3 regions of the Paenibacillus shunpengii genome follow, and region 3 is predicted to be linked to each of the others. Evidence: riboswitches for the same ligand, from Rfam matches in the RefSeq annotation. Region 3 holds a riboswitch; each other region holds the start of a gene.
What was found. Region 3 has a riboswitch for cyclic di-AMP ahead of ACFSVM_RS18015 (C40 family peptidase). Riboswitches for the same ligand answer to the same signal wherever they lie in the genome.
Positions count from the first base shown of each region.

Region 1 (11,087 bases), on a different contig from region 3:
CGCTCGGTCAGCTCGTTGAATATTCGAATGTCTCTATTACATCCATGCAAAATTGGGTGAAACGAGACTTCAAAGAATATTTGTCCTCTCCGAAAATTGGTAAAAAGTATTCCATCAATCAAGCCTCGTTATTGTTTATTATTGATGACCTCAAATCCGTGCTTGATTTTGAGTCTATCCGTCATTTGTTCGAAGGCATATTTAACCAGCCGGAACGCGAGGATGATGATCTAATTAGTCCACTGCAATTGTACAGCACTTATGCGGAACTGTTTGAACAGCTGGAAGGTCAATATGAACGAACGATTCATACAGATAAGGCAGTGGAGGAAGAAATTCGCACTGCAGCAAGCCGGATGGCCGAACAATTTCCCCATTTGTCTGAGAAGCAGCATCTGGTCGTTCGAAATATTTTGTTCATCGCCACATTATCGATCCAAACGACGTATCTGTATTCTCTGTCCAAACGTTATTTGAATGCCACCTTATTTCTATAAGAAAGGATGACTCATCAATCCCCAAGGATACAAAAAAAGACAGTCCTCGTACAAAAGGCATAGCTCTGTACGCGACTGTCTGATTTTTTGGTAGCTGATTATGGGTTAGTTACCTTTCATTCCATCCGCCAATAATACTCGAGAGCAACATACACTCCTCATCCTCCAGCTCGGCAATAAAGATGAGGCTCTCTTGATCCTCTGGATCGGAACAGTAAATTTCACGGCGTCCATCCTCATGATGAACAATGATGAAATTGGAACCTGCCTTCGTCTCCAATTGATACTTCATCCCTACACCGGGCAATTCAGATTTGAGAAGTTCCATGGGAATAATCCCCTTTCTTAGCGTTAATTCTTATTATAGTTCATACACTCAAAGCCGTATTTTACTATCTGCGAACATGTATTGCAAGCCAAATGCATTATATTTTTTGTAAAAGTATAAATATGTCTAAAGTCGACATATCCCGAGGAGATTAGGGGCGAAACGTCATAAACCTCTGTTTGTCAAGAGCTGTTGCTATTGTTTATAATATAATAGAAATTAATTATTCTTGTAGTTCCTGTTCATGTGTTATGAATTTGAACTAAATGTGTAAATACTCTTAGGTCTACTAACTCTCATTCATTTAACCTCATGCACTATCTTACTGCCATTTACCACTTCTTCAGTAATAACATCATTCCTTACCAACTTCACAAACAGACATACCTACATTACAACTTCATACCTGCGAATTCACTTCACCAGAAGCAGCTACAGTTAACTCATACCGATTCCTGAGGAGGCTCTTCCATGAACAAAAAAGAAGTGGTGGCCATGTTGCTGGCCGGAGGACAAGGTAAACGTTTGAAGGGTCTGACCAAAACTTTAGCCAAGCCTGCGGTTTATTTTGGAGGAACCTATCGAATTATTGATTTCCCGCTTAGTAATTGTGCTAATTCCGGAATCGATACAGTTGGTGTACTTACTCAGTATGAGCCGCTGATCCTTCATTCCTATGTTGGTATTGGGAGTGATTGGGACCTAAACCGACGTAAAGGCGGAGTATTTGTCCTTCCTCCGCACGAACGCGAAGGAAGTAACAGCTGGTATCGGGGTACCGCGGATGCGATTTATCGCAATATCCATTTTGTTGATCAGTATGATCCTGAGCATGTTCTAATATTGTCAGGCGATCATATCTACAAAATGAACTACGATGCCATGCTGCAGTACCATAAAGAGCGGGATTCGGATTGCACAATCTCCGTTATTGACGTTCCACTATCCGAGGCAAGTCGATTTGGACTGCTAAATACGAACGATAATTACGAGATTTTCGAATTTGAAGAAAAACCAGCGATGCCGCGCAGCACCCTTGCTTCCATGGGTGTGTACCTATTCAAATGGTCTGTGCTGCGTCAGCATTTGCTCGAAAGCGAGCAAGACCCAAATTCCACCTATGATTTTGGTAAAGATATTATTCCTCTTCTGCTCCGTAATGAGAAAAGGCTGTTTGCATACCCATTTGACGGTTATTGGAAGGATGTCGGTACCGTTCAAAGCCTATGGGAGGCTAATATGGACCTCTTGGTTGACGATCCCCCATTAAATTTGAATGATCCGAATTGGCGGATATTTTCCCGTAATCCCAATGAGCCTGCATGTTACATCTCCAAGGATGCGCAAGTACGCAGCAGTATCGTGAATGAAGGTTGTGTTGTGCACGGTGATGTGAACAGGTCTGTATTATTTTATGGCGTTGAGGTTGGAGAGGGAAGCGAAATTACAGATTCGGTGATCATGCCTAAGGTGAAGATTGGGAAGAACGTCAAGATTCATAAAGCGATCGTGAGTGAAAATATGATCATCAGAGACGGTTCTATCATAGGTGGAGAGGATCAGGATGAAATATTGCTCGTTGATGAAGCTTACAGACCTCATACCTATGGTTTGAAATAATATGAACAGGGACGGTGGCCGTTATATGCAACAGCTCATGGGTGTAGTGAACTTGGATCATGAACTCGATTTAATGAACGAATTAACTTATTTTCGCTGCGGCGCAGCCGTTCCATTTGCAGGCAGGTATCGTTTGATCGATTTTGTCCTGTCCAATATGATGCACTCCGGAGTACATAACATCGCTTTGTTTGTTCGTCGTAAATATCGATCCCTGATGGATCATTTAGGGGAAGGCGCGCCATGGGATCTGGACCGCAAGCATGGAGGATTATTCATATTGCCGCCGGATTGGAATGATCCCACGGACAGATCAAAAGGAGACCTGCAGCATTTTCATAACAATCGTGATTTTTTCCTGAGAGGGTCTGGAACACATATTATTCATACCGGCAGCCAGCATCTCTACACAGCTGATTATAGAGAGATGTTTAATTATCATATGGAAACACAGGCTGACATCACCCTGCTGTATAAAAAAGCAGATGAAATTCTCCCAGAATATGAATCAAGCATCCGAATCGATGTGGATAACGGATGGGTCACGGAGATGCATGGGGAAGGTGGACATCCCAATATCTATTTAGGTGCATTTATTGTAGAGAAGCAGCTGTTCCTGAAATTAATAGATCATTGTATTGCTCATGGCCACAATCATTTCTTTCGAGATGGAATACAGAACAATCTGACCAATCTCAAAATCGCAGCTTATGCTTATGATGGATATCATGCCGTGATTAACTCTGTGGACAGCTATTACCGCAACAGTCTGGAGCTGCTTCAGCAGGAACAGTACAATCAGCTGTTTAAATATCATGAGGTGCATACCAAGATTAAGTATGAGCCGCCAACTCGTTATTTGGAACAGGCCGAAGTCAGTAATTCCTTAATTGCGAATGGATGCGTTATTGGGGGAACGGTGGAGAACAGTATCATTTTTAGGGGTGTTAAGATACATAGCGGGGCGCGAATACGTAACTCGATTATTATGCAGAAATGCGTAATTGAGGAGAATGCGGTGCTTGAGAACGTGATATTGGATAAGGATGTACACTTGTCTGCGGATCGCAGGTTGATCGGTGATGCCAAGAAGCCCTATGTCATTGCGAAGAGCAGCCAAATCTAAACGTAATGCTCCAAGCCCTTGCTGTGTCATATACATCAGAAGGTCCAGGAATCATTCCTGGACCTTCTTCATTTATTTTATATGCTTGTACTATTGTTTGAACGATAATATATCGGGTAATGTAATTATAATCCAGCTCTCTCAGCAGAGGCCGGGCTCAGTATTCTTTTGGCTCCGTAGTACTTGGAGCTCCAGTATCCTTTGTTAATCGGTGTAATGGCGATCCCTTTGGATGAGGTAGCGGACACAAATTGATTGTTGCCAAGGTAAATTCCCACATGTGAAACACCGGATCCGCTGGTATTAAAGAAGACAAGATCTCCCTTTACAAGCTCGGATTTCTTGATAGCCTGTCCTTTATGGAATTGCTGTTTGGAGCTGTGAGGCAGATTCACACCAAGCTGCTTATATACATAACGAGTAAATCCGGAGCAATCGAATCCGGATAGAGTGGAACCACCAAATTGGTAAGGTATGCCTACGGTATTGTTAACTGTTTTAGATAGAATAGATGCGGATGCTTCTGTAACTCCTGCGGAGAATAATAGAGCGAACCCTAGTGCCGCTGCTGTTAGTGTCTTTTTCAAAGTAAATAATACTCCTTCCAATGCCTGCGAGGTTAGCTAAGGATTCGGTTGAAGGTTCCCTATGATCACTTTAATATTGATCAATTCACCCATAAATGGTCGGGTCCCCCGCTTCTTGGTGCGAGAATTCGGCAGTTATCAGTCATACACCTAATGATTTCGACAACGAAAGTGACATTAATGATTACGAAATTGTTACTTTATCTACTTTTGGATTTTATCATTCACTGGTATATTTATCAACTCTCTTTTCCGAAGTTTGGCATAGTTTTTTCGTTGTTGTGTAAAATAAATCGTGAAGTGCTCGTTAAACCGAAGGTATAGGAACTTTGGAAGGTGTTCATTCGTTCATAAATTTCTGACAAACTTGTCATTAGTTTTTGTCGAATTTAGTAGATTGAGGAGTTAAGTATCATCCAAGAATAGAAAATCCCTCACTTCCAGGATTGAAGTGAGGGATTTTCATATGATGAGTATGATATTTCTATTCATCGTGCTGCTCGATTACAATGATATATTCGTTCGAGTGAACTTCCAGTGTATATTCCTTGTTCTCAAACAAATAAGTAAATAATACAGTAACGTACCCTTTTAACAAATCGGATGGCAGAAGTCCTTCGATATTCACACGAACGATATATTCAATCTCTGCATATTGTCCCGGCTCAAGAACCCCTATGATGAGTATCCCGTCTATCAAATCTTGTATTGAGAAGGGCTTTATGGTCCCATCCTGGAAGTGCAAGATTCCCCTCATAAGCGCTGTACCCGGTGGAATGAGACCTCGCAGCGATAGAGCTGCTGCAAGATTTCCCGTATTGCGAACCAAGATTCGTATGGTGACCTCATCACCCCGCTCAACCCGGACAGGCTGTGAAGTGAGCTCCGCCTGAATAACAGGTGCAAGAAATAATACCTGGACCTCTGTCTCCTCACGAAGCGAGACCGTTCTGCTATCGGTCAGTCGATACGTAAACTGGAGAGCTGCTTGATTGATCAGATTCATCTGCGTAAATCGGGAATAGGGGGTGAAGGATACAAGGGCTCGGTACGTAATGACCGTTCTGGATCTCGGAAACAAAGTCCCCAGCCTTATGCCTAGCACAGGATTGGCATTGTGAACCTCGACCCCGTTGATTTGAACCGAATAATCTTCGAAGATAAGACCTTGTGGAAAATTCATATAGTAAACAGCCTCGATCGGGAGATCCCCTTCATTTAGTATCACAGCAGTAAACTGTACAGCGCCTCCATAGGTGACTTGACCAGGCATGACCGTTACGACCATGTTCACGACGGGTTCAACTGGGGAAAGAACGACTTCATTGGAACTGGTCTGTACAGGCACGCCGTCAGAGGTGTAAGCAACGAGTACTTCGCTCGATAAAGGACTACTAACGCTGAGCACACGAACTTGGTATGTCAGCTGTACAACCTCTCCAGGATTAATGACGGGAAGTATAAAGCCTTGAACAGGATCAAGACCCGGAGAGATGATACCGTTAAGTATCACACTCCCCGGAACAAAGCTCATTCCTGCAGAGAGCACTACGCTCAATCTCGCATTGAGCACGGGTACGGAGCCTGTATTTTGAATCGTTACAGTAAAAGTAATAACATCTCCAACAAAGGTTTGAAGCGTGTTGGCACGCTGAGATATGGTCAGCTGCGCATTGGCAATTGCAATCCGCACACCGTTAGAAGTGACGTATCTCGTGATGGTTCGGCCATCCAAAGTTTGAAAAGTATACGCTGCGCTTGCCACATTGAAGATCTCGTTAGAAGGCGGAAGGCTGGTGACAATGGCTTGAAAACTGATATTGGCTGCTGAGCTGCTGGCAACGATACCTATATTCAGAGGTGAAGAAATGTCTACACCCGGAAGAGGCTGCCCATTCCGAAGCACACTGTTAACAATAAATTGCAGACCTTCCGGGATCGCATCCTGCACAATAACCTCTGCATCGGCGTTCCCTGTGTTAGCAATGTTCAGCTCGTATGTGATGATGCTGCCTAATGCAGCTTGCGTAACGGAAGCTGATTTTTGAATCGTGATTACCGGGCCGGTTAGTGGAATGCTCACCAGGTTGGAATAAGCTACACCACCTGTTGCTCCTGATATAAAAGTAACCGACGTTTGGTTCTGAAGAAGGCGTTCCTGATTCGGATCCAGGCTCATATCAAGACAACCTGCACCTGGAATGTAACTGCGACAGAGGTACCTTCTTCGATCGTTCCTACATTGATGCCTGAATTTGGATTGGCTGAAGGTCTTGGTACACCGTCTACGGTAACACTGCCTGTGACAAAAATTGTGCCAATTGGTACAGGGTCAACCATGATGACATTGTTCACTTCTGTAATCCCGTTATTGGTAATAACGACAGTATATGTAATGACATCTCCCACGACAGCATCAATTGCAGGGGAGCTCTTCACTACAGTAACATCTGGCGATGATACCGGAATAACCAGCACATTAGAGCTGATGGTTCCATACAATACACGCCCATCTGGCGGTGAGTACGTATAATTGCCGGTCGCTTGATTGACTAACTGCTGAGGATTCGGCAGCGTATCAACAACAACTTGAAGGGTAACGGTAATGGATACGCTATTTCCAGGCTGTACCAGCCCGACTGGTATGCCGGTGCCCGGATTTGCTCCCGGTTGCGGAACTCCATTAATGAGTACGCTGTTCGGAATGAGCACGGTGCCTGTTGGCAAGTCATCAAACAAGACCATATCTGCTGGCAGATTGCCGTTATTCGTCAAGCTCAGGAAATACACAATTGTATCCCCAACGGTCGCGTTGGATGAGCTTGCCGTTTTGACGAGATTCAAGATCGGCTGATAGATTGCAGTAGATACCGTATTGGAATAAGAAGCTCCCGTAAAGGTTCCTGTTGTAAAGCTGATCGATGATTGGTTCTCAATAATATATGGCGCTGGGGGCAAAGCATTGATACTGACTGCAAAATTAACGGTTGCTGATGCTCCGGGTGCAAGTGTACCGATGCTGATCCCTCCGGCTGGATTTGCACTAGGCTGGGTAACGCCATTAATCGTAACACTGCCAGGAACGAAGCTGCTCTGGGACGGAAGAACATCAGATAGAACCGCGTTACTGACATTTGTAATCCCGTTATTGGTAATTACAACACTGTAAGTTATGGTATCGCCAACCACTGCTGTAGGCACCGAGACACTCTTGACTAATGAAACATTCGGCGAAGAGACCGGAATCTGCAGCAGATTGGAAGCAAAGGAGCCATTTAACGTACGGCCGTCAGGCAATGTATAAGTAAAGGTTGAATTCGCCTGGTTGGATAGCTGCTGGCTTACAGGCAGGCTGTCTACCGTTACAGAGAAGAGGACAGTAGCTGTTGTCGAGATGACCCCGAGGTCAATACCTGCAGCCGGATTTGCACCTGCTATAGGAGCTCCATTTACAATGACGCTGTTAGGGACCAGTGTTGTTCCGGCGGGAATGTTATCAGTAAGAATGACATTAGCTCCATAATTACCTGCATTCGAGTATACGATGCTGTAAACGACGATATCTCCGACGGTTGCATTAGCCGTATTGGCGGACTTTACGGCCGTTAGGATCGGTTGGAATACTGGAGTCGACACGGTATTCGAGAAGGTACTTCCTGAGAAGGTACCGGAAGTAAAGGTAACCGTTGTGCGGTTAGTAAGCTCAGCAGGTGTTGTCGGAGGCAGAGCGTTTACCTGTACCTGAAAAGTAACATTGACACTGGCACCCGGCGGAATGCTTCCAATGTTGATGCCGGTAGAAGGATTGGCAGCGGGAATAGATACTGCATCTACCGTTACACTTCCGGGAACAAAGGTTGCAAATGAAGGCAGCGGGTCACTCAGAATTACATTGTTTACCGCTGCGATGCCGTTATTCGTGACATTTACACTGTAAGTATTTACATCACCTACTGATAGCGCCGTCAGCGCAGAAATTTTTACTACCGCGACATCTGGAGCAGAGACGGTTATAACAGAGACATTGGAGGCGGTGTTGTCGCTTAAGGTTCTGCCGGAAGGAAGCGTGTAAGCATAAGCAATAAACGATTGATTTGACAGAATTTGCGGACTCGGCAAAGTATCAATGACGACCGAGAATATGATGGTTGTTGAAGTACCTGGAGCCACGACGCCCGCGGGAATACCTACTGCCGGATCGGCTCCAGGAGCCGGAAGGCCGTTAATTAATACACTGTTTACGACAAAGGACGTCCCAGCTGGTATCGGATCCGTTAATGTGAATGATGCAGCATAGTTGCCTGAATTCGTGACACTAATGGTATAGGTGATCGTATCACCGACGGTCGCATTGATGGAGCTCCCTGACTTGACAGCGCTGAGAACAGGCTCATATACCGGAATAATCGGCGTGTTGGAATAGGTGGTCCCTGTAAAAGCGCCTGATGTATAGGTAACCGCCGCCTGATTTGTAATTTGAGGAGGACTAGGTATAGTGTCCACCCTTACGTTATAGGTTACTGTAGTGGAGGTTCCGGGTGTAATGGTACCCAGTTCAATCCCTCCCGCAGGAAAAGCAGAAGGGTCAGGCACCCCGTTAATGGTCACACTTCCCGGTATGAAGGTCGTGCCTGGCGTAGGATCTGAGAACAGGACGTTCGTGACCGGAGCAATCCCTTCATTCAGGGTAGTTACCGTAAAGGTAATAATATCTCCCACTGAAACATCGGCCAGTGAGCTCGATTTCGTCACTTCTACATCTGGAGCGGACACGGGGAAGCTGACGGTATTCGATACCGCAGTGCCCGTCAACGTCCGATTATCCGGAGGTGTAAAAGTAAAGACAGAGGATGCCTGATTGGTGATCAGCTGTGGTGACGGCAGGGAAGTAACCACGACGGCAAAAGAGACGGTTACGCTCTGTCCTGCAGCAATGGTACCAATACTGACCCCATCACTAATGACCACACCGGGAACCGGGCTGCCCTGAACAATAACACTGTTAGGCGAGAATGTGGTTCCTGCCGGAACGGTATCGCTCAGAACCAAATCGGCTGCCAGATTGCCTGCGTTGGTAATAACAACGGTATATACAATGGTATCACCCACTGTTGCGTTACTTGTACTTGCTGTTTTTTGCAGAGAAATTTGCGGCTGTATGACAGGAATGGTAGATGTATTGGAGTTCGAAGTACCTGAGAAGACGCCGGATGTAAAGCTTACGGTTGATTGGTTATTAATTTCTGAAGGCACTGCCATGGTCACATTCACCTCAAAAGTTACGGTCGCGTTGACTGCAGGAGCCAAGCTGCCGATTGGAATACCTGATTGCGGAGATGCAGATGGAAGAGGAGTTCCATTTACAGTCGCGCTCCCAGGAATGAAGGAAACTTGGGATGGAAGCCTATCGCTAAGTACGATGTTATTAATTGGTGCGCCTCCATTGTTTGTAACGACAATCGTATAAATAATGGAATCTCCCACAATAGCCGTTGTTCTGGAGGGAGTCTTACTAAGTGTCACATTTGGAGCCGAGACGTTAACCGTGACCGAATTGGAGGAAGCAGTACCGGTTAATATTCTTCCGCTTCCTGTCTGGTAGAAGTAATTCACGTCAGCCTGATTGATCACCCGCTGGGATAACGGCAGATCATTGACGGTCGCAATGAAGGTGACTGTTGTCGTTCCGCCCGCAGGAATGCTGGTAATGTTGATCCCTGTTTCCGGGTCTGCGCCTGGAGTAGGCTGACCATCAATGACAACACTGTTAGCATCAAATACGACCTCTGGCGGAAGCTCATCGAAGAGTGTGGCAAAAGCCGGTGTGTTTCCTGTGTTAGAGAGTATAAAAGTATACGTTAAGGTTTGACCTACAGTGACGTTTGATCTGTTAGCAGACTTGGTTAGTGATACATTCGCATTATAGACAGGCAGGATAACAGTATTGGATACAGATGCCCCGGTGAATGTACCACTGGTAAAAGCGACACTTGCCTGATTCGCTACTATTCCTGTTTCGTTGAGGGCAACAATTTGAAGCTGGAAGCTGACTACGACGGAGGACTGACCAGGTACAGACCCGATGGCCACTCCACCAGAAGGATTGGAAGCTTGAGACACCACACCGTTAACTCTTACTGAACCCGGAACAAAGACGGTTCCCTGCGGGATGGTATCCGAGATAATGACATTGCTGACAGGCTCTACGCCATTGTTGGAAGCAGTAAGGGTATAAGTGATGACATCACCGATTGCGGCTTCGGCTGCGTTGGCAATTTTATCAACGGTTACATTTGGAGCCGATACAGGAATAGTGACAGTATTGGACAAACTTGAGCCTGTTAGTGTACGGCCGCTTGGAAGCACATAGGAGTAATTAGCCGAGGCCGTATTCGATATGGAAGGCGGTGCAGGTAGAGACGCAACCTGAAGCTGAAAAGTAATCGTATTGGTGCTTCCCGCTGTCAGTGTCCCGATAAAGATGCCTGATACTGGATCAGCGCCAGGCACACTGGTGCCTCCAATCGTAACACTCCCTGGGACAAAAAGGGTACCAGCAGGTATAGGATCTGTGACTGATACTTGTGCACCGATGTTACCTGTATTTTGCAGGTTGATGTTTACTGTAATGATATCGCCGATTGTAGCATAATTGTCGTTCAATGATTTCACAGCACTGATAATCGGCTGATATACAGGAGTAGATACCGTGTTCGAGGTGCCAAGACCGTTAAAAGTCCCTGAACGGTATGCGACACTGGCCTGATTGACGATTTGCCCGCTCGCAGGAACAGACTGGATGAGCACCTGAAAGGTTACGGTCGATGAGCTTCCTCCTGGGATACTTGGCAGCGAAATACCGCTTCCGGGATTCGCATTATTGCGGGTTACTCCATTAACCGTGATGCTTCCGGGTACAAGGGAGGTTC
Region 1 covers NZ_JBHUMJ010000002.1:1,602,371-1,613,457, forward strand. Annotated here, with positions in the region: gene ACFSVM_RS07620 (DUF1836 domain-containing protein) at 1-497, shown strand, start outside; gene ACFSVM_RS07625 (hypothetical protein) at 607-825, opposite strand; gene ACFSVM_RS07630 (glucose-1-phosphate adenylyltransferase) at 1,297-2,445, shown strand; gene glgD (glucose-1-phosphate adenylyltransferase subunit GlgD) at 2,471-3,571, shown strand; gene ACFSVM_RS07640 (C40 family peptidase) at 3,697-4,158, opposite strand; cyclic di-AMP (ydaO/yuaA leader) riboswitch at 4,165-4,302, opposite strand; gene ACFSVM_RS07645 (DUF11 domain-containing protein) at 4,643-6,337, opposite strand; gene ACFSVM_RS07650 (beta strand repeat-containing protein) at 6,334-11,087, opposite strand, start outside.
Region 1: another riboswitch for cyclic di-AMP. It lies ahead of ACFSVM_RS07640 (C40 family peptidase); the one in region 3 lies ahead of ACFSVM_RS18015 (C40 family peptidase).

Region 2 (11,087 bases), on a different contig from region 3:
TCATCTTTCACTGAGCTGACGGCCGACCAGTACACAAGGGATTGCTGCGTCTCATCTCCAACCGGTACAAACTCACTTGCCATTCGGTTACCATAAGTGATCGTACCCGTCTTATCCAATATAATGGTGCTCACATCCCCTGAAGCTTCCACGGCCTTACCAGACATCGCCAGCACATTAAACTGAGTAACCCGATCCATGCCTGCAATCCCGATAGCAGACAGCAGACCGCCGATGGTTGTCGGAATCAGACAGACCAGCAGAGCGATAAGGATTGGAATTTCCAGCTGGATTCCCAGATAATCCGCATAAATCGGAAGTGTAACAACAACGAGCAGGAAGATAATCGTAAGACTCATCAGCACGGTGTTTAGCGCAATCTCATTCGGTGTCTTCTGTCGCTTGGCACCTTCCACCAGGGAGATCATCCGGTCAAGGAACGACTCTCCCGGATCACTCGTAATCCGGACCTTAATCTGGTCACTGACAACTCTTGTTCCGCCCGTCACCGAGCTGAAATCCCCGCCAGCCTCCTTAATGACGGGTGCCGATTCTCCCGTAATTGCTGATTCATCGACGGAAGCCAGCCCTTCAATCACTTCGCCATCACCCGGTATCAGCTCGCCTTCTCTCACAAACACGACATCGCCTTTACGGAGCTCTGAAGAGGATACCACCTTGATATGATCGCCAGCCACCTTGTTTGCCTTAATGTCCTGCTTAGTCTGCTTCAGGCTGTCGGCCTGTGCTTTCCCCCGCCCTTCAGCAAGCGCCTCGGCAAAATTAGCGAACCAGACCGTGATCAGCAGGATCACCGTGACGGTTAGATTAAATCCCCGTGAGCCTTCTGTACCGAGCAGATCCGGAAACAGGGTCAACAGTAACGAGATCACCATACCCACTTCGACGACGAACATGATCGGATTTTGCAGCATCACCTTCGGATTCAATTTATAGACAGCTTCAAGCATCGCTCTCTGCACGAGCTTCTTGTTCAGCATTGATTTCTTTTGTCCCATTGACGAACGTTCCTCCATTCAAATAAGAGCTTTAACTTTTATAAGAAAATCATTCCTGCACTATCTGCTCAGCGTCAAATGCTCTGCAATCGGCCCAAGCACCATCGCTGGGAGATAAGTAAGTGCCCCTACAATCAGTACCGTACCAACAAAGACCGCGGCAAACAAATAGGTGTCCGTTCTAAATGTACCTGAGGTCACCGGGATGCTCTTCTTGACAGCCAGTGATCCTGCAACCGCCAGCAGGAGCACAATGGAGAGATATCTGCCCAAGTACATGACAATTCCGGTAGAAATGTTCCAGAACGGTGTAGCATCTCCCAAGCCTTCAAATCCGGAGCCATTATTGGCGGCTGATGAAGTGTACTCATACAGCACCTGTGACAGACCATGGTATCCGGGATTCGATATCGTGTCCGCATTGGTGAACAGCGCCAGCGCTGTAGGAGCCAGAATGAGCAGCGGCTGAATCAGCAGGCTGATCGCAATCAGCTTGATCTCTTTGCCCTCCAGCTTCTTGCCGAGAAATTCAGGGGTGCGTCCCACCATAAGACCGGATAAAAAGACAGCAATGAGTGCGTACATGAGCACGTTCAGGAAGCCGGCTCCCATACCGCCGAACACCGTGTTCAGCATCATATTAGCCAAAGTGACCAGTCCGCCAAGCGGTGTCAGTGTATCATGCATCGTGTTGACTGCTCCTGTCTCGGAGGCGGTCGTTACGACCGAATAGAGAGAAGACAAGGCCACACCGAAGCGGGATTCTTTCCCCTCCATGCTGCCGCCTTCCTGCTGAACCCCCACAGCCTCAATCGCAGGATTACCGTTCGCTTCAGCACCGAGTGATACCCCCATCAGCACGAGAAACATAATTGCTGGAGACGAACAGGACACGTCCCTGCTTCTTGTTCCCCACCATTTTGCCATAAGCGAAGGGCAGGGACACCGGGAACAGAAGCATCAGCACCATCTGCAGCAGGTTCGTAAATCCATTAGGATTTTCAAACGGATGAGCCGAGTTTACTCCGAAAAATCCACCGCCGTTATTCCCCACCTGTTTAATGGACAGGAAAGAGCCTACCGGACCTCTCACAATTTCCTGGACTGCACCCTCCAGCGTCGTTACTGCTGCTGTTGCTTTTAACGTCTGTGGAACGCCCGCCGCAACGAACAGAATAGCTGATACAAAAGCAACCGGAAGCAATACCCTTGTTATACTTCGAACGACATCCACGAAGAAGTTACCGAGCGGCTTACCCGTAAGTCCTCTAATAAATGCGATCGCGACCGCAAAAGCCGAAGCCGGTGCAGTGAACATCATGAACACAATGGCGATCATCTGTGATAAATAGCTGAGACCGGATTCTCCGCTGTAATGCTGCAGATTCGTATTGGTCATGAAGCTGATCGCCGTATTAAAAGCAAGCGTAGGCTCCATACCCGCAACACCGCTCGGGTTCAGCGGCAGATGAGCCTGTATCCGAAAGATCAGATAGACGAGTACGATCATGACCGTATTACTGATAACAAAGGAAGCTGCGTACTGCTTCCAGGTTTGATTCGTCTCCTTGATGCCGCTGACAGCATAGAGGGGTCTCTCTATCCATCTGAACCACGGATCGATCCGGGTTGGTTCATAACGAAATGCACTTGCAATATATAGACCTGCAGGACGAGCCAGCAGGAGCACGACCGCTAGGGTCACACAGACGGAAATAACGGTTAACATATCGACTTATCAGCCTCCTGGTAGTTATCATTAACTCATTGTTAGTCGAATTAATTTCTTAATTCGGTTTCAAAATTTCTCTGGGTTAAGCAGTGCGTAGACCAAATAAATGAATACAGCAGCTGCAATAGCGAGCAGCACCCACATCATTTTTGTTCGCTCCCTTCCGAAGTGATTTTGTCTGAGCCTTTGATAACTCCGATTGAAATAAGCGTCAACAAGCTGATCAATACAATCATGATAAAATCCAGCATTTGCTTAGCACCTCCCGATTCCGGTTTAGAGTAAGAAAGAGCAGTCGCTGCCGCGGCTGTAGATGACATGTGTCGCACCAAGCCCTCTGTAGATGAGCCGCGGTTTGCTTCGCTCTGTAATGACATAAATTGGCTTACAAGTCCATGACCGGCAAACTTGGATATACTTACAGCACACCGGCAGACTCTCCTCGAACAGAAATACATTACCTACATGGAAATCAGGCGGCTCAGGTGCTTGTTCAGAGAAATCCACTTGGATGACCGGCTCCGCATAGAGCCTTTGCATTTCTTTACGCTCATGTTCAGAGCTGACCAAGATGGCAAACGGCAAACCCTTTATGAGCAGGGTCTTTATAAAGGATCTGCCCGGCTTGCTCCCGGCCGATACGATGATGACGTCGTCGTCTTCAACGGACATCTGTTCATTCCCTCCTGTTTTCTCCCTTCCATCCGGCCATAAAAAAAGAAGCTGAGCTAGAGAAATCTCTCTCGCGCAGCTTCTTATTCGCAGGCAGGCGGGAACAAGCCGCTGCCACTTAAGAGCTCGGATATAAGAAAGTCTCTCTAGATACGCTGACGAGGTTAGCTGTCGGATTCGGGCGTGAGAGTCGCCCTACCTATACGAAGCACAAATTCTATGCTCTTTAGGATTCACCCCTAGAAGCCCTTATGGCAGGCCTCACTGGTTCCCCCGCTCCTTTTAAGGATTAAGCGGTTTGAAATTGAATGACGCAAAGCTTTTATGCCATGAATCATAATCCTCACCGGATGTGCTGTAAAGAAAGTCCGGTACTCATATAAGACGAATTTCAACTCATTGACTTCGCATAGGGGATTGTTATCTTGATTATTCTCTTCGTTACTCTCTCTAACTCCAATTTCCTTTCTTTTTGCGTAAGACGCTGACAACGATAGATAAAGCTCTGATCGATCGAGATTAGCCTTTAATTAACCGCTTACTTTCATCCATTTCGTCCGATTTGATGAAAATCCGGTTTTTTTAGAACAAGAGTCATTTTACTCCTCGGTGGCATCTGCTATATGATGATCAACATAATAATGAGGATGATTAATGGAGGATGAATGCTCGTGGCACTCGCCTATATGGGGAATAATTCAGTACCTGCTTACCAGACGGATGCGATCAGCTCGATGGAAATCATACGCTATGATTCACGCCGGCTTCCTTATTTGACAGAGGAGAAACATCATTACTGCGGATTATTTAAAATAACCTGCGGGACGGCACACGGTTTTGCCGAATTTGAGCTGCCACAGGAGAGTGCTCCGGGGGATCTGATCCCATGGATCTCTGTGTTTGCCGTACTGAAGGAGCTGACCGTGGGGCAGGCCAAGCTCTGTGTTGCAGATCATGAGCAGGAATGGGGAATGGAACGGACCCGAATAGCCGAGGAAGCACTCGCAGATCTGCAAATGATGCAGGAAGCGGACGAAGATCTGCATTCTATCATAAGCTCCAGACTGCTCGTTCGTTCTTTTTTGATGGAGTATGGGCTGACGTATTATTCCTTCTAGATTCCCATGATGATAAAACCCGCGGCGGTTAGATACACTTCAATTCAGAACGTAAAAAGGACACGCTTCTGCGTGTCCTTAAATTTGACTTGTAGATCTATCTGCAGGCGCCTTACCGGCGGATCCTTGCCAATAACGCTGTATTACAATGCGTCAATAATGTCGCCGGCGGTAATGCCTCCCGGATGATGCCGCTTGTAAGCAGCACGTTCTCCGGAGAGTCCGTGCAGATATACACCATATGCTGCTGCCTGCTCAGCGCTCCAACCTTGGGCCAATAGACCCGCTATGATGCCGGTCAGCACGTCCCCCGCCCCTCCGGTTCCCATGCCGGGATGTCCGGTCAGGTTAATATAGGTGCTGCCTGAAGGAGCAGCAACGACCGTGCGCGAGCCCTTGAGCACAAGGATAACGCCTGTACGCTCTGCATATGCTTCCGCATGGGTAATCCGATCTCGCTGGACGTCCTTCGTAGATATCCCCATCAATCGAGCCATCTCCCCTGGATGCGGCGTCAGAATGAGCGGTGCAGTCCGGGACATCCCTAGGAAGAAATCCTCCCCTCCTGCTGCAGCCATATTGAGTGCATCGGCATCAAGTACAATAGGTACATCACATGCTTCAACAATGCGGCGAAGCCACCTTGTATCTCCCTCAAAGCGCCCAAGCCCCGGCCCAATGGCCAGCACATCCTTGCCCTCCGCAAGCTGTATAACTCGCTCGGCTGACTCCTCCGTCCACAGCCCGTCATTTCCTCTCACCGCATCGGCGAGCATCAGCTCAGGCACCTTGCCGATGACATGCAGCATCAGCTCGTAAGGCAGCGCCCAAGTGGCAAGACCGCAGCCTGACCGGAGCGAAGCACGCGCACTAAGAAGCCCGGCCCCGCTCATGGCAAGTGTCCCGGCAGTAAGCAGCACATGTCCATAGGTTCCCTTATGCCCTTCTCCTGATCTTCGGAGCGCCAGATTCATTCCAAGCGACCCTTCCAGCACCTCTTCTGTAAGGACTTGTACAGTTCCGCCCTGATCCGCTGCGAGCTTAGAAGGAATCCCAATGGATCTTACAACGATGCGGCCTGCTGCCTCTGCACCGGGATACTGAGTCAGTCCGCGTTTCAACAACCCGAAGCACACTGTTATCTCTGCCCGGATATGAGGCTCATAGAGCTCTCCCGTATCTGCATTTAAACCGCTTGGAATATCAGCTGAGACAATAGGGAGTCCGCTCTCATTAGCCTCACGGATCAAGGCTGCATAAGCCTTGCGCGGCGCACCGTTGCTTCCAGTACCCAGCAGCGCATCTACAATACCGGTAACGCCATGAAATGACAGCGGCTCCTTCTCGCTATATACGACTGCCGGAATGCTGTATGCCGCAGCCGCATCCCTTTGAAGTGCAGCATCCTGCTCCAGCGTTGAAGCTGAAACAGCATAAACAATCGTTACTTTCATACCTGCCTCTTGCAAGTGCCGCGCGCACACGAGCCCATCGCCGCCGTTATTTCCTTTTCCAGTGAGTATATACCAATGTTCCTGGCTTCGGTCATTGATGTGTAATGTCTCTTCAGTACGAATCGTACCTCTCACACCACGCCACTCTTCAAATGCTCTGCGATGGTTATCCTCATCTTCCTGCAATGGGTCCCCCGGTGTTCTCCGATCTATCCGCCCATTCTGCGCTTCACGGCACAGCTTCACCACTTCTTCGGCGAGTGCCTTGCCTGCATTCTCCATCAGGCTTGCCGAAGGAACGCCGATCTTCTCGATTACGATGTGATCAAGCTCACGCATCTGCTTCGCGGTTACAACATACATCTTTGTCCAGCCCCTCCTATCAAAAAGAGCGAGGGATCTATACCTCGCTCGCTAAGATGAACTTTCTTCTAATAGGCCACGGTAAATCGGGACCCGCTGAAATACGGATCATCCGCTTCATCCACCATAGCCGCTGCATAATCTTCGACAGATATTCGGCTCTGCCCTGCTTCATCCAGAATAAGACGATCTGTGCCAATTCGGAAATTGCCTGTACGGCGGCCAGGTTCAATCGTTGCTGCCGGACTCAAATAAGTCCAGTCCAGATCGGACTCCTCGTAAATATGAAATGCATCCCGATGTGCGAGCGCCAGCGGTCTAACCTCTTCGGGAAATTCCGGAGTCTCCATCAGCGGCACTCCGCTATCGGTCAGCAGACTGCCTGCTCCGCCAACGACAAGGAGACGCTGGGCTCCACTGTTTCGAATGCCCTCGACAAGGGAGCGTGCGGCCTCGACCAATTCCTCTTCCTTACCGAACTCAGGACCGTATGCGCTAATAACCACATCATGTCCCTTCACGGCTTCAGCAACTGATTCAGGCTTAAGAATGTCGCCCTCGATGATGGTGAGTCCCTCACGCTTCTCGTTAAACTTAAACCGATTACGCACAATCGCAGTTACCGTCATTTTTCTTCCCAACGCTTCATCCAAGATCGCTTGTCCAATCGTTCCCGTTGCTCCAAATAAAGCTATGTTCATATTATTCAGTCCTCATTTCTGTTCTATGCTAGTGTAAGCTTACTTTATATTAATCAGGTACGCTCTCTATTAAAACGTCAATTGTTTACATCTCCTGCTCCATGGCTTAGTTATGCTTCTCTCATCCACAAAAGATACGCCAAGCAATATTAGAAACGATCCCTTTTCACCAAACACTATTCGATATTCACAAGAAAAGCCATCTTGCCCAACTGGAGCGAGATGGCTTCCTACTAATAATTTGTATATGTTCTATTATGTCAGCGCCTTAGGAATCGTATCTCCCGGGTTCAGCAGCGGAACATCGCCGGATATCGTTTCCGGATACTTAATGCCCGTACCCGTATTGAGGACAATCACCTTCTCGTTGTCCTGAATCCATCCGTTAGCCCGAAGTATACGTGCGGCAGCAAAAGCAGCAGCACCTTCCGGACAAATGAACGATCCTTCCAACCGGGCTGACAAACGCTGTTCAGACAGAATTTCCTCTTCCGTTACAGCGATGGCAGCTCCATCCGTCTCATATATGGCATCCAGTACAAGAAAATCTCCAATCGCTTTGGGTACATTAATACCAAAGGCAATCGTCTCCGAGTCGGACCAGAATTCCGATTCAGACGCATTCTGCTCCCAAGCTTTCACAATTGGAGCACAGCCAGCAGCCTGTACAGCTACCAGCTTCGGCAGACGACCGGTTATAAAGCCCAATTCTTGAAGTTCTAGCAGACCCTTAAAGATTCCGATCAAGCCGACACCGCCGCCTGTCGGATACAGAATAACGTCCGGCATCTGCCAGCCCAGCTGTTCTGCAATCTCCAGTCCCATCGTCTTCTTGCCCTCAATCCGATAAGGCTCCTTAAGCGTGGATGCATCGTAGATCCCCTCTGATCGGACCTTATCTGCAACAATCTTGCCTGCATCACTGATTAGTCCGTTCACGAGGTACAAATCCGCACCTGCGGCAATACATTCATTACGCGTAATCAGCGGCGCGTCAACAGGCATTACAATGGTTGCCTGAATTCCGGCACGAGCTGCATATAAGGACCAGGCTGCGCCCGCATTCCCATTCGTCGGCATTGCAAATTTGGATACGCCAAGCTCTTTGGCTTTGGATATACCAACGGCAGCACCACGTGACTTGAATGACCCGCTCGGAGTCAAGCCTTCATCCTTCATATACAGCTGAGGAATCGCCATATCCATCCCGAGACTCGGCATACGAAGCAGCGGTGTCATCCCCTCACCCAATGTAATCACATGCTCCGGTTCCCTTACAGGAAGCAGCTCATGGTATCTCCACAGGTTCATCTCCCTGCCTAGTAAAGATTCAGGGTTCCATACCTTCTTAAGACTATCCAGATCGTATCTGGCGTTTAACGGAGATCCGCAAGTGCACAGTTGTTGAACGCCGGTTGTATGATATATCAGTCCGCACTTTGGACATTCCAAATGACTCAAATAGCTGTATTGTCCCATATGAACATACATCTCCTCACTTTTATAACGACCTAAGTGACGTGAAAAAGATTAGTGCTATGAATGTAAATAAGTCTTCACTTTCTATTACAGAGTGAGGACACAGTAATATCTTGATGCAGCCTATTTACTACTCTGTAATGATGAGCAATGAGCTAAAAAAATGGCCTCCTATTGCTTCTGAAACATCTCAGAATATAAGGGGCCGTTTACAATCATTCGCATCTAAAATGTATATCTATCATCTTTTCATAGTGAAAGTTGTTTGTCAATGCGGCCAAAAGTCTTATTCCCTCTTATTTACATTATTCTCTATTTTTGTTTCCAATGCATGCCTGCAGATTCCGGTGCGGAATGTGTAAATCCATACTGCTCATATAACCGATCAGCCGGGATATCGGCCAGAAGTGACACGAGGCCCTTCTCAGGGACATGCTCATCCAGGTATTTTCGAATCTCTCCCATAATGGTCTTCCCATATCCTTTGCCCTGGTAATCGGGATGAACGGCAATATCTGTCACGAAAAACTGTAATCCACCGTCGCCGACAACCCTGCCCATGCCGATAAGCTTGCCTTCTTCCATTAAACTGACCGCGAACAGCGTATTCGGCAGTCCTTTCTGAGCACCCTCAAGACTCATCACAGACAGGCCCGCAGCTTTTCGAAGATCCAAATAGTCTTGTGGCGAAGGAATCTGGTATGTAACTTCCATGTCTATAGTCCACCCCATATGATTTTTTTAGTAAAAGTAACTCCATTTCATACCTTATTAAAACGATAAATTTGATTCCAATATACTGCCTCTCTAGACTTACCATATTACGAATTAATTATTTCAGGCTGCTCCATAACTCGATCTAATCCACGAAGCTAGTTTACGATATTTATAGCAATAAAGAAAACACACGTTCCTTTTCTGCATGCTTCTCATGTTTAATTTTTCCCACGTTCCCTTTTCGACTTGAAAACCCCTGGTTCGTGTGCAATAGTGAGAGAAGGTATCGCCGCTATTCGTGTAAAGGAGGGAGAAGCCTGAGCTCTATTGTACAAATTGACGGCATCTCGCTGTCCGCACAGGTGATTGCTATTGCCGCCTTCATAATCGTGCTGCTGCTGTGGCTCTACATATATCATGCATCCAGCTTGCGACAGGGCAAGTACCGACGAATGGATGATCTTCAGGACACGCTCTACACCTACTCCAAGCTTGCAGGACATTTGACCCTGGGGCTGAAGAATGACGGTCTTCCCGGGGAGCCTCTGCACGGAGCACTTATCCTTGCACTTCAGGAGAGCAAATCCGCACCCTGCCTCACGCCGCATCTGAGAGAGCAGATTCAGGCCTGCCTTGCAGAAGGAGACGAAGCAGGGCTCCAATTACTCTCACGTTCGCTAGAGCGGGAAATGACCCGGCTGGCTGCCGAACGAGACCGATTGTTCTCTTCCGTGCACTCCCCAAGATGGGGGCAAGCACTATGGCAGATTATCCAGCCTCTGTTCGCCCCCCTTGCAGCGGTAGGTATCGCTGTTCTGTTGTACCAGTTCATGACAGGAGCAAGAGATATTACCGAGGGAAGCTCGGCATGGGAATGGGTGTTGCTGAGCGCAAGACTTGTATCCGGCATGATATCAATCGCATACGTTTATATCCTCATCTTGATGAGGCCGCGTACGGCCGCCGGATTAATAACCAATCTGCTGTCCTTAGCCATTATTCTGGCGGCACTATTTCATCTGATCGGGCTTGCTGCTGCTCCTTATGTTCTGGGAGGACAGCTGATTCTGTTCCTGCTCGGATTCAAATGGAGCAAACCGCCTTCCCGCAAAGAACGGCCTTATGCCGGGCAATTCGCAGCCATGGACAAGCAAGATTCACAGCTCTATCGTTAGCACAACCTAAATAAGCAGCTCCCCTGGCTTCTGTAGAATCCAGGGGAGCTGCTTATTTTCATTTCAACATACAAGAATAATGTTTATGAAGACCCAGATTTGCGCAGTGCACGCGGACCACTCGCTACGGAGTCAGCTGATCCTGCAGCTGCACTGCGAGGTTTGCCCGATTTAGAGGTATTGGAAGATGTGTTCTCATAACGTTTGCGCTCGGTCCGCTCCATCTGCACAATCTGTCCTTCATGGACAATGATGGACAAGGAGCCAAATTCCATTTCATTCAACAAACTGGCGATACGATCCATCCACACTTCATCGACTTTTAGCGGTTTAGTCATTATTAACGCCTCCTATTAAATCGGGCCTATTAGCGTACCCTGCTTACTTATTCAAACCTATAGCTCGAATCTGCAGGAACACACCCTGACTTCAGAAAGCTCTAATGCGTACCCTTCCTTGTAAACCAGCTCTTGAGTATAAGTGTAATAAGGGCAAGCACGAGCAGCAGGGATGCAACCGCAAATGAAGCGGCGAACTGATACTCGTTATACAGAATTTCCACGTGGAGCGGCAGCGTATTCGTCAGTCCGCGAATGTGACCCGATACGACAGACACCGCTCCGAATTCCCCCATCGCTCTGGCATTACACAAGATGA
Region 2 covers NZ_JBHUMJ010000003.1:175,514-186,600, reverse strand. Annotated here, with positions in the region: gene kdpB (potassium-transporting ATPase subunit KdpB) at 1-1,019, opposite strand, end outside; partial or broken gene kdpA (potassium-transporting ATPase subunit KdpA) at 1,080-2,748, opposite strand; gene kdpF (K(+)-transporting ATPase subunit F) at 2,818-2,895, opposite strand; gene ACFSVM_RS15200 (hypothetical protein) at 3,028-3,423, opposite strand; cyclic di-AMP (ydaO/yuaA leader) riboswitch at 3,561-3,729, opposite strand; gene ACFSVM_RS15195 (hypothetical protein) at 4,095-4,541, shown strand; gene ACFSVM_RS15190 (NAD(P)H-hydrate dehydratase) at 4,685-6,358, opposite strand; gene ACFSVM_RS15185 (NAD(P)-dependent oxidoreductase) at 6,427-7,059, opposite strand; gene ACFSVM_RS15180 (threonine synthase) at 7,315-8,538, opposite strand; gene ACFSVM_RS15175 (GNAT family N-acetyltransferase) at 8,851-9,252, opposite strand; gene ACFSVM_RS15170 (hypothetical protein) at 9,519-10,430, shown strand; gene ACFSVM_RS15165 (YezD family protein) at 10,514-10,768, opposite strand; gene cysW (sulfate ABC transporter permease subunit CysW) at 10,870-11,087, opposite strand, start outside.
Region 2: another riboswitch for cyclic di-AMP. It lies ahead of ACFSVM_RS15200 (hypothetical protein); the one in region 3 lies ahead of ACFSVM_RS18015 (C40 family peptidase).

Region 3 (11,087 bases):
TGTGGTGGAAAAACAAAAAAAGCGTCAATGCGAAGGGGCTGCTCGCCAGCAGTGAAGATTTTCAGTCTCTTGTTCCCGCAGTTGCTCGTGACGCAAACGGAAATCCGGTATTGGGCAATTTCTTGAAACTGGCTTCAGGCAGTGATTTGATCGGAGCCGGGACACCAAGCGGTACAAATATTGGAGCACGTTAATTGTTACTACAAATATGTAAGAAGGAGCCGACAAGCGTTCGGCTCCTTCTTACATATATTCACTGATTTCAAGCCTCAAACAGCACTTCCCCTGTCCGGGATAGATCATATCCCGATATTGAACCCAGCTCCCGGATAAAGGACTCGGAACGCAATATATCCAGAACAGTTCGAATAAGCACTTCATTCTCGGGCTTATTTATTAGCACAAGGTCATATCTCTCTACCGTCAGCGGAATGAATTCCACCCCTTGCACAATCGTTGCCGCTTTCTCGATGCCTACTCCGACATCTGCCTGTTTGGAAGCGACCCTTCCGGCCACAGCCAAATGATTGGATTCCTCGTCATAATAGCCCATTAGCTCTCGGGCAGCGATCCCATGCATACGAAGCTGTTCCTCAAGCAGCACCCGTGCTCCTGCACCCCGCTCCCGGTTCACCATACGAATTCCCGACTTGGCCAGATCCTTCCACTCATGCAGTTCATGAGGATTGCCAGGCTGAACGTATAGTCCTGCTCGTCTGCTCATCAAATTCACAACTTTATAAGAGCAGCCGATCAGCAATTTGCGAATATAAGGAATGTTGTATTCTCCGGTATCTCCGTCCAGTAGATGGGTGCTGACAATATCGGAATGTCCCTGATACATGGAAATTAAGCTGTCCAGGCTGCCTACGTAGGATCTAAGCGGCCTGATGCCAGGCGAGCGCTTCTCTATATGCCGCACCAAAATATCGAGGCTCATATCTTGTCCTGTAATCACCACTTGCCTTACTCCCTGAGTCGTCACCTGAACAGCTGGTGGATTCGCAGGAGCATCGATCACCGGAGTTAAAGATCTTGTCTCCTCACTAGAATATTGACCAACCCCTTTGGAGCGCTGCTTGTACGCCTCAAGATCAGAGTGGTCGACCCGCATCTGCTTACCTACACGATAGGCTGTAAGCTGCCCCTTCTTAATCAGATCGTACACCGTTAATTTTGATATTTTTAGTAGCTGGGCGATTTCCTCGGTTGTATAGGAAATATCAGTCACATCTGCCACCCCTCTTGTCAGGTATGCAATAACAAATGATTAATGCTATTGATTGTACCATACTCTTTTCTTACCCTCGTATTGTAATTGTTCAAAGAACCAATATAATATATTTAATTATATCTAATTATAATCAAATATATCGATTGGATGGAGATTATGTTAAAACAAACGAAGCTTAGTATGATTTCTTTCTTCCTTCTAGCTCTGGTATTCATATCTGCCTGTGCATCACCCAATGCTTCTTCACCATACCCTTCAGCAGACCATAACAATTCGGACAGCAGCGCATCCTCGACTCCTTCATCTGAACGCACAGAGCTGACGATCTCAGCGGCTGCAAGCTTAACTGATGTACTGGAGGAACTACAGCCCCGCTTTGAGACAGCTCATCCTGGTATAAAGCTCAGCTTCAACTTTGGCGGCTCCGGCTCTCTTCAGCAGCAGATTGAGCAAGGGGCACCGGCTGATCTGTTTCTGTCAGCAGCTGAGAAAAATATGCAGACCCTTATAGATAAGGGGCTCATGGATACAGAAAATACGACTACGCTGTTAACCAACGAGCTCGTACTGATTACTTCCAGCAGCAACGAGCTGCCTATATCCTCTGAGCAGGATCTCACTGCTAAAGATATCAAGATTGTTGCCCTTGGCATACCTGAAAGTGTACCTGCAGGAAGCTATGCACAAGAGGCGCTTACTTCGCTTGGCTTATATGAACAACTCCAACCCAAAATAGTTCAGGCCAAGGATGTGCGGCAAGTATTACAGTATGTCGAAACCGGGAATGCCGATGCCGGTTTTGTATACAAAACAGATGCACTTACTTCCAGCAAAGTGAAGATCGTGCACACTGTCGATCCCTCAAGCTACACAGCAATTACATACCCTGTAGGTGTGGTATTGGACAGTGCGCATCCCGAAGCGGCAAAAGCGGTTTATGACTTTTTACAGTCTTCCGAAGCCCAAGCTGTATTTACTAAATACGGGTTCTCGGTGCCTGAATGATGTCAGCTTCATTTGACTGGCATGACTTCTGGGCTCCTGTGCGCTTATCCTTACTGGTTGCCCTATTGTCCAGTGTTATCACGATTGTGATGGGCGGGCTTACTGCAAGATGGATGTCCAAGAGCAAGTTCAAAGGAAAGCTGCTGCTAGAAACAGCGTTTATGCTGCCAATGGTCCTTCCACCCACGGTTGTAGGCTTTCTGCTGCTCGTCCTGCTGGGGAGAAATAGCTGGATCGGAGCATGGATTGAGGCCATCTTTGCCGCACCTGTCGTATTCTCGTGGACAGCCTGTGTCATCGCCGCTGTTGTCGTCTCGTTTCCACTGGTGTATCAGACGATGAAGGTCGGATTTACGTCCATTGATTCCGAGCTTGAAGCTTCCGGACGCTCGATCGGTGCGAATGAATGGCAGGTATTCCGGTATATTACACTTCCACTCATCTGGCCTTCTGTTATTTCTGCTTATATTCTCGGATTTGCACGAGCGCTTGGTGAGTTCGGCGCAACGCTGATGCTTGCAGGCAATATTCCAGGAAAAACTCAAACCGTCCCTACGGCCATATACATTGCTGTGGACAGCGGGAATACGGTCATGGCCTGGGCCTGGACGATTGCGATCGTACTTATGTCGTTCCTGCTGCTGCTTCTGACAGGACGCAGAAAAAAGGATTAGCATTGTGTATATATATCAACAGAACCACTCCAATGCAGCGGCAGGAAATCAGTAAAATCAATGTATGCAGCATAAATAATAGTTCAAACCAAACCCTTATGTGATTTTAACGAAGGGTTTTTTGGTGCTCAATTTATTAATATATTTTTGTTTTTGGCATTATTACAATATATGGATATAAGATAGAGTCCCAGAATCAATTTATTTAGTTACAATATTGTTACTTTTGTAGATACCTGTTTCAAATCAATGACAATATATTACCCGACTTAGCGGAAATTACTCGAAAAAATCCGGTTCTTTCTATGTTTTATTCCAATAATTGGTGTACAAAAAGTAAAACAAAGGTAACATTTTTGATACTTTTTAACCTTAATTTATTATATATTAATTACAGTTAATTCATATTAAAAAAGTGTGCCGAATCTATCAGAATAGTACGGGGGACGATTTACAACATTTGGGGTGAATGCAGCAGTTAAGAAATGCTAGAGTACCTTCTACTCGAACCCGACAGCTAACCTCGGAGGCAATTGGAGGAAATTTTCAGAATGAAGAAGTTTGGTAAATATATGTTGTTCTCATCCCTGCTCGCAGCTGGGTTAATCATGGGTAATGGACAAGCAGATGCATCCTCTTCCAGTACCAATACGGTAAATATTCAAGTGAACAGTAATCTGATCGATTTCCCAGACGCGGAGCCATTCCTGGATCAGAATTACAGTACACAAGTGCCGGTCCGCATGCTTGCTGACGAAATGAACTATACGATTAAAGTATTTAAGAGCGGAAAAGAAACGGTGGTCAAGCTGTCCAAGGGAGGTACAACCATTCGTATTCAAACTAACCAGACGACTGCGATGGTCAACAGCAGCAAAGTAAGTCTCGGCACGCAAGTGTTCATCCGAAATGACCGTACATATGTACCCATTCGTTTTGTATCAGAAGCCATGGGCTATGACGTAACTTGGAAAAAGGATCTTATGCTGGCCATGATTAGCACAACCGGTAAAACATACAGCCCTGCACTTGTTCCAAACGACCATGTCAAAGGCACTAGCATTGTAAATGAAGCGATGAATCACATCGGCGTTCCTTATGTTTACGGCGGTTCGACCACAAGCGGGTTCGATTGCTCTGGTCTGGTTAAATATGTATTCGATAAATACGGAGTATCCCTGCCGCGTACAGCAGCTACCCAATATAACCAAGGCTCATCTGTATCCAAAGGAAACCTGCAGCAAGGCGATCTGGTCTTCTTCAAGACAACAGGAAGCTCGATCTCTCATGTCGGTATCTATGTAGGAAACAATAATTTCATTTCAGCTACCAGTTCCTCCGGCGTAAAAATCGACAGCCTGGACAATACCTATTGGGGTCCTAAATACGTCGGTGCAAAAAGAGTTCTATAAATGAAATATATATAATCAAAACCCCTTTGCTGCTTGCCTGCAAAGGGGTTCATTATGTATGCTCTGTATTTATATCTATAGCAAAGAAGCTGCCACAGTAATTTTGTGGCAGCTCCTTTTTTATATATGATATTGGATTAATTCGTAAACAGATGATTACCGATCTGCTTGATCGTTGGACGTTCCTTGCTCCATTCGGAGGTTGCGATCTCAGGGTTATAATAGTACAGAGCTCCACCTGACGGATCCCAGCCATTGAGCGCACTCTTTGCCGCCTTGATCGCAGTCTCATCAGGAGCCAAATTGTATTGGCCGTCATCTACGGCGGTAAACTGTCTTGGCTGCAGAATGACCTCTGTGATGGAGTCCGGGAATTCATCCGATTGAACCCGGTTCAAGATCACTGCTCCGACTGCTACTTGACCTTCAAAGGATTCTCCCCGGGCCTCGCCATGGATAGCCTTGGCTAGTTGATTCAGTGAAGTTTGGTTAATCGGTGCTTTTTTCTTAAGCACGCTGATCGTCTCTGGCCCTGCGATTCCGTCAATCTTGAGTCCAAATTGCTTTTGGAAGGAGCGAACGGCCTGCTCCGTTGCCTTACCGTAATATCCTGTTGACCCTGCACTCATAAATCCGATACTGCTTAGTCTTTCCTGCAAGTCCAGCACATCAGCACTCTGAATTCCCTGCTGCATTACCGCAGCACTTGCACCTGCCGGTGCAGCAACCGTTCCATACGCTCCCAGAAGCGCAGCACAGATCATAAGTCGTTTTGTTAGTTTTCTCATTGATGTCATTCCTCCTGTTGTGTTTGAATAGATCAGCGAAGCAGCACCAGTCATAGTTCTGCATTCAATTAAATATATCTATAAATATAGATAAGTGTATATTTAGATATATTTGGATATAAATCGCCTCATATAGCGATGATGTCACTGCCTATATGTCAGTGCAGATATATTATGATTAATCCGCTGAAAGCTACCAAAATCGAGCACTAATGATATCCTTCAGCGGATCATTTCTTTTCCAATTACAGTACAAACCCCATCTTTACAGTAAACTGTTGCATTTTATACAGAAGCGAATTGGATCGATCCGCTATTTCGTAAATACATGATTCCCAAGTCTTTGCGTCACAGGCCGGGATTTAATCCACGACGAGGATGCTGTCTTAGGGTTATAGAAATACAGAGCACCCTTGGAGGGATCATAGCCCGTCAGCGCCCTGCGGGCAGCCTCATAGGATGCAGCCGTTGGACTGCTGAGTTTACCGTCCATGGCCGGCGTAAATTGATTCTTCTGGAATATGACGTTTGTTATGGAGTCCGGAAAAGCATTGCTCTGAACCCGGTTCAGAATAACGGCACCCACCGCAATCTTACCTGTCAAGGATTCACCGCCAGCCTCATCCTGTATAATCCCTGCCAAATGCCGAAGCACCTTATTGTTGATTGGAGCAACCGCCTCAAGCTTGGACTTCGTATTAGGACCGACAACACCATCCACACTTAATCCGTAAGCTCGCTGGAATGACTTGACGGCAGCTTTCGTATGGTTACCATAGTAACCGCTGATTCCAGCCGTAAAATAATTTTTGCTATGCAGTCTTTCTTGTACTTCCACGACCTCTGCACTTTGACTGCCAAGGCGCAGTGTCGCTGCGTCTGCTGATGCCGCTGAGCCCAGCACGGAAAGTGCACAGGCACATGTTATTAATAGAGTTGTTATTTTCTTCTTCATTAAGATCAGATATCCTCCAGTTTCATTCATGTTAGTCTGTATCATCAAGGACGACTGACTTCATTACTTGAAAAGGCGGAACAAAAACGTTCACCTACGAACTACACTATATCACAGGTTACAAATTTGTCATATCTGACAATGGTCCTAATCTTCGAGCTCAAGCCCTTTAGTCTCTCTGCCAAGGATAAGAACAGCTGCTGCACCTATTAGCACGGTAACAAAAAACAATACGAAAATTGACTCCACGGCAACCCCGTTTTGTACCAATAGTCCTACGAGCAGCGGTGCAAGAATCCCTCCAACGCGGCCGATTGAGGCAGAAAGTCCGACACCCGTTGAACGTGCCTTAAGCGGATACAGCTCCGGCGTGTAGGCGTACATTCCTCCCCAAGCTCCAAGGTTAAAGAATGATAATGACATGCCTGCCAGAATCAGGCTGACTTCTGTTTCCGCATTACCAAACCACAATGCACTTACTGCGGTCATCACCAAATATACAACGAGTACGAATTTACGTCCGAACTTCTCAATGAAGTAAGCCGCTGTGAAATATCCTGGAAGCTGGGCTAATGTCATAATCAGCACGTATTGGAAGCTCTTGACCAGCTCAAAGCCCTTGATCTGCATAATGCTTGGCAGCCACAGGAACATGCCATAGTAAGAGAACACCACTGTAAACCATAGAATCCATAGCATTATTGTTGTCCTGCGATGCTCAGTGGACCACACGGATGCAAATTTCTCGCGAAATGGAACCTTGCGCAGCTCCTGCTTGTTCTCAAGCCGAGGTGAATCCTCGATAGCTCTTCGCAAATAGAGTGCATATAGCGCAGGCAGCGCTCCGATCAGGAAGGCTACCTGCCAACCGTATTCGGGAATAACGAAAAAGGAGATCAGCGCAGATAGAATCCATCCCGCTGCCCAGAAGCTCTCCAGCAGCACAACGGCTCGTCCCCGCTCTTTGGCCGGTACAGACTCCGATACAAGCGTAGAGGCTACAGGAAGCTCTCCACCAAGGCCGACCCCGGCAATGAACCGGATAATACATAGAAACACGTAACCTGTAGCCAGTGCCGAAATTCCGCTTGCTACAGAGAAAATAAGCAGTGTCCACATGAGGACCGCCTTGCGTCCATACTTATCTGCCATCGTTCCTGCCAGCAATGCACCCACCGCCATGCCGATGGAGGTGGAGCTCGATACGAGTCCAACTTCACCCGGCGTAAGCAGCCACTCTTTGGCCAGTGCCGCAACGATAAAGGACATCATGCCGACTTCCATTGCATCGAACATCCAGCTGAGCCCTGCGCTGAACAGCAGCTTGCGCTGCTTCGGATTACGCAATACTTCTAAATTACTCATTGTAAGGTTCTGCTCCCTATCTATGTATTTGAATGAATCACATCCACTTGAACTAAAGATCTTACTTCTCCGGTCTTAGGATAGATTCTTCCCATCCTTCTCCAGTTTATATCTTTAGTTCATGCTAGTTAACCCATCAAACTATTTATAATGGATTCTGCCAAACTGTCAACCTTTATTTAATATAAAAAGGAGAACAGTCAGCTTTATAGCTACTGTTCTCCTTGGCTACTCGTTTTTTTGCGCAAAGGTTAAATCCCCTGTTATCTTTCGGTACCATGCCTCATAATGATGGATCGCAAGTCCTGCGAAGGAACGATGGGTCGTGCCCAGCTTGCCGGCAATTTCAATCTCTGATTCCATGTTCGTTACCGGCTTACGGAAAAAGGTTAAATGCTCGCCTTCGTCGGTATGGCCCAGCTCTGCGCCGATCCACACCTTCTTATCAAGCTCGTCCGCCTCCGCAAGCTCCTCCTTGGACAGCTCATACATCTGCTCTCCGCTGTCCCTGTAAGCCATAATGGCGATGGCATCGAACCGATCAATCACCCAGCGGCTGAACGTGCCGCTGCCATCAGGAGCTTCCCTGGAGTCAAGCCAGAACGGTACAGCAGCACTCATGTATAACCCGGCTTCTGCACCTTCCCGGCTCCATTCCTCCATGTTCTCGCTCCATTCGGCAATGACGGCTGCTTCCTCCCGTTCCCATCTTCTCAGCTGGTAGGGCTCAACATCGAATTGAACACCGTCGAACTTCTCTTCAGGGGCTGCATTCCCATTGTAGGTCTTCACCCATTCAATCCATGCCGTTCCTTCACTTCGCTTCTCCGCATAAGCCCAGTCTGCATGTCCGTTAAGCGCATGAACCGTAATATCAGCAGCATGCGCTGAACGGTTGAATGACCGATAAGCCTCATCACTTACTTCTTGCTGCGTCTGGAGGAAGACCGTGTCCACCTCCTGTTCTTCCAGGAATTGCACGATCTCCTCCGTATGCTGCTCAATAAGAGAGGCATCCCAGAGCCAGGTTGCTTTTTTCTCATCCATGACCGGTGACTTCAGCATGAAATACAGAATGAGTAAAAATACAACGATGACAATCATGAGGCTCCATTTTACCCATGCAGGATATGCATTCCATGCTTTTCCTCCTCTAATCATGACAGGTTTTATGCGAGTACCGCTTCTTCCTGCTGTGTCACCGGATGTTGTACGGAATGGCCAATCTTATAAATGTGAGGCAGCGGATAATCCTTGAACGCATTACGAGTATCCAGTACCGGCACGCCAAGGGATGCAATAACGTCATATTCCAGATTCTTATGGTTCGTAATCAGCACGATGCAGTCGTATGATTTGAACTTCTCTGGATCGTATTTCACGCTGTGTACGGTAGAACCATGCTTGTCACGGAATGTGTCTGCATACGGATCGTAGTACTCGACATTCGCTCCTGCTTCCTTGAACAGCTCGTACACTTCAAGTCCAGGTGATTCGCGTAGATCGGCAATATTCGGCTTATAAGCCATACCGAGCAGCAAGATATTTGATTTGCGGACCGACTTGGCATACTCGTTCAAGATCGTCGCTGTCTTGTTCGTTACATAGTAAGGCATATTATCATTTGTATTTTGAGCAAGCTCAATGAATTGACTATAGAATCGGAAGCCCTTCGCTTTCCAGGACAGGTACATCGGATCAAGCGGAATGCAGTGGCCACCGATTCCAGGACCCGGGTAGAATGGCATAAATCCAAACGGCTTCGTTGCAGCCGCATCAATGACTTCCCAAATGTCGATGCCCATGCGGTCACACATCATCGCCATCTCGTTTACAAAAGCAATGTTTACACTGCGGAATGTATTTTCCAGCAGCTTGGACATTTCAGCTACCTTCGGATTGGAGACAGGAACTACGGTCTGTACATATTTGCTGTACAGGGCAACACCCAGCTTCAGACATTCCTCCGTTGTGCCGCCGATCACCTTAGGTGTGTTGAATGTCGTAAACCTTCCATTGGACGGGTCGACGCGTTCCGGCGAGAAGCACAGGAAGTAGTCCTCACCTACTTTATGACCAATTGCTTCGAGCTCCTGCTCGATCAGCTCTTCGGTTGTACCTGGATAAGTTGTACTCTCTAGTGTAATCAGCATGCCCTTCTTCATATGCTGCTTAATGTTATCTACAACAGTCTCGATATAAGATGTATCCGGATCCTGATTCTCGCTAAGCGGCGTTGGAACACAAATGCTCAGTGCATCAATAACGCGAAGCATGCTGTAGTCCGTTGTTGGTTGAAAGCGTCCGCTTTGCATTACGGTCTTCAGATCCTCGGAAGTAATGTCATGGATGTAGGAATCCCCTTGATAAATTCGTTCCACTTTGGATGGGTCCAAATCAATACCGATGACGGTAAAACCCTGTTTTACCATTTCTACGGCCAGCGGCAGCCCAACATAACCTAATCCTACTACACCAAGCACCGCTTTCTTGTTCTCAATCGCATTCATTAAAGTATGGAATTGCTCTGTCACAGTACTTCACCCTCCAGATGGAATTTATAATATATATGTTGAATCTGAGTTGCCTAATTAAGAATTGCATTATTGGAAGCAGCGGCGAATGCGCGCATCCAGCTCAACCGGAGAGTACGGCTTGGTAACATAGTCGTCTACTCCTTTTTCGAAGCACTTGCTGATCGTGTCTTCAACCCGCTGATCTGTCAGCACGATGACCTTAGGCTGTATCTGCAGCTCGAGGCTCTGAATCTGATGGATAAACGACAGTCCGCTTACTCCGTACAAATTAAGCTCGGTCAAGATCAAATCCGGGTTAATCTTCTTAGCCAGTTCTATAGCGGAGAGACCGTCGACCGCTTCAAAGGTTTCATAGCCTTGCAAAGACAGTCGTATTCTCAAAAACTCGCGTGTCGTCTCGTCATAATCAACGATCATAATTTTCCCCGGTGCTGTCATCGTCTCATTCTTGGTATACAGCTGAATGTCAGTGCTTTGACTAAGCTTCGCTGACTCTGCCATATTTTTGAGCATATGCCTGCTTGGGCTGCCCATCTCAGGGAAGCCGGCAATCGTCAGCCGCGGATCCGCCTCACCGAGATGTCCCAAGAGCTCCTGCTTGATGAGCAGTGCCTGGTAATGCGTAGCGTTCAGTGTCAAGCCAGGAAGAAACACAGCGATTGTGCTCGTCTTGCTGTCCTTCCATAGCTGAAATTCTGTTTCGCAAGTACGCTCTAGAGCTTCATTCACTTCAGCCTCCGGCTGCTGCTCCATATTCTTGCAATGTACAAACACGACACCGCTGGGCCTGCTCCCCATTCCTTTCAGCTGCTCCTCTAGAATGTCGTACACATTCACCGTCATTTGACGCTCAAGCGTGACCGTATTTGCCAAAGTTATTCCTCCCTTTCATCTGTTAATACTGTGATATTCACGCGGCCTCTTCCACTTTCGGCTCTTCCCAGCTCTGTCTTGTCATCGTGCCCCAGGAGTTGTTGTTCTGCATATATTGGATATGCCCTTGTACTCTCCACAGCACGCCAAGCTGGTGATATCCTACGAATTTCAAGGCGGAGAAGGTTAACATTTTTACAAGATCAGCTGGCTTCGGATAACGACGGAAAGCAATCTCCTCTAG
Region 3 covers NZ_JBHUMJ010000004.1:351,060-362,146, reverse strand. Annotated here, with positions in the region: gene ACFSVM_RS18035 (right-handed parallel beta-helix repeat-containing protein) at 1-194, shown strand, start outside; gene ACFSVM_RS18030 (substrate-binding domain-containing protein) at 263-1,240, opposite strand; gene modA (molybdate ABC transporter substrate-binding protein) at 1,391-2,239, shown strand; gene modB (molybdate ABC transporter permease subunit) at 2,236-2,913, shown strand; cyclic di-AMP (ydaO/yuaA leader) riboswitch at 3,322-3,460, shown strand; gene ACFSVM_RS18015 (C40 family peptidase) at 3,465-4,325, shown strand; gene ACFSVM_RS18010 (cell wall hydrolase) at 4,463-5,113, opposite strand; gene ACFSVM_RS18005 (cell wall hydrolase) at 5,427-6,068, opposite strand; gene ACFSVM_RS18000 (MFS transporter) at 6,216-7,433, opposite strand; gene ACFSVM_RS17995 (hypothetical protein) at 7,662-8,594, opposite strand; gene ACFSVM_RS17990 (nucleotide sugar dehydrogenase) at 8,603-9,967, opposite strand; gene ACFSVM_RS17985 (response regulator) at 10,037-10,843, opposite strand; gene ACFSVM_RS17980 (glycosyltransferase family 2 protein) at 10,881-11,087, opposite strand, start outside.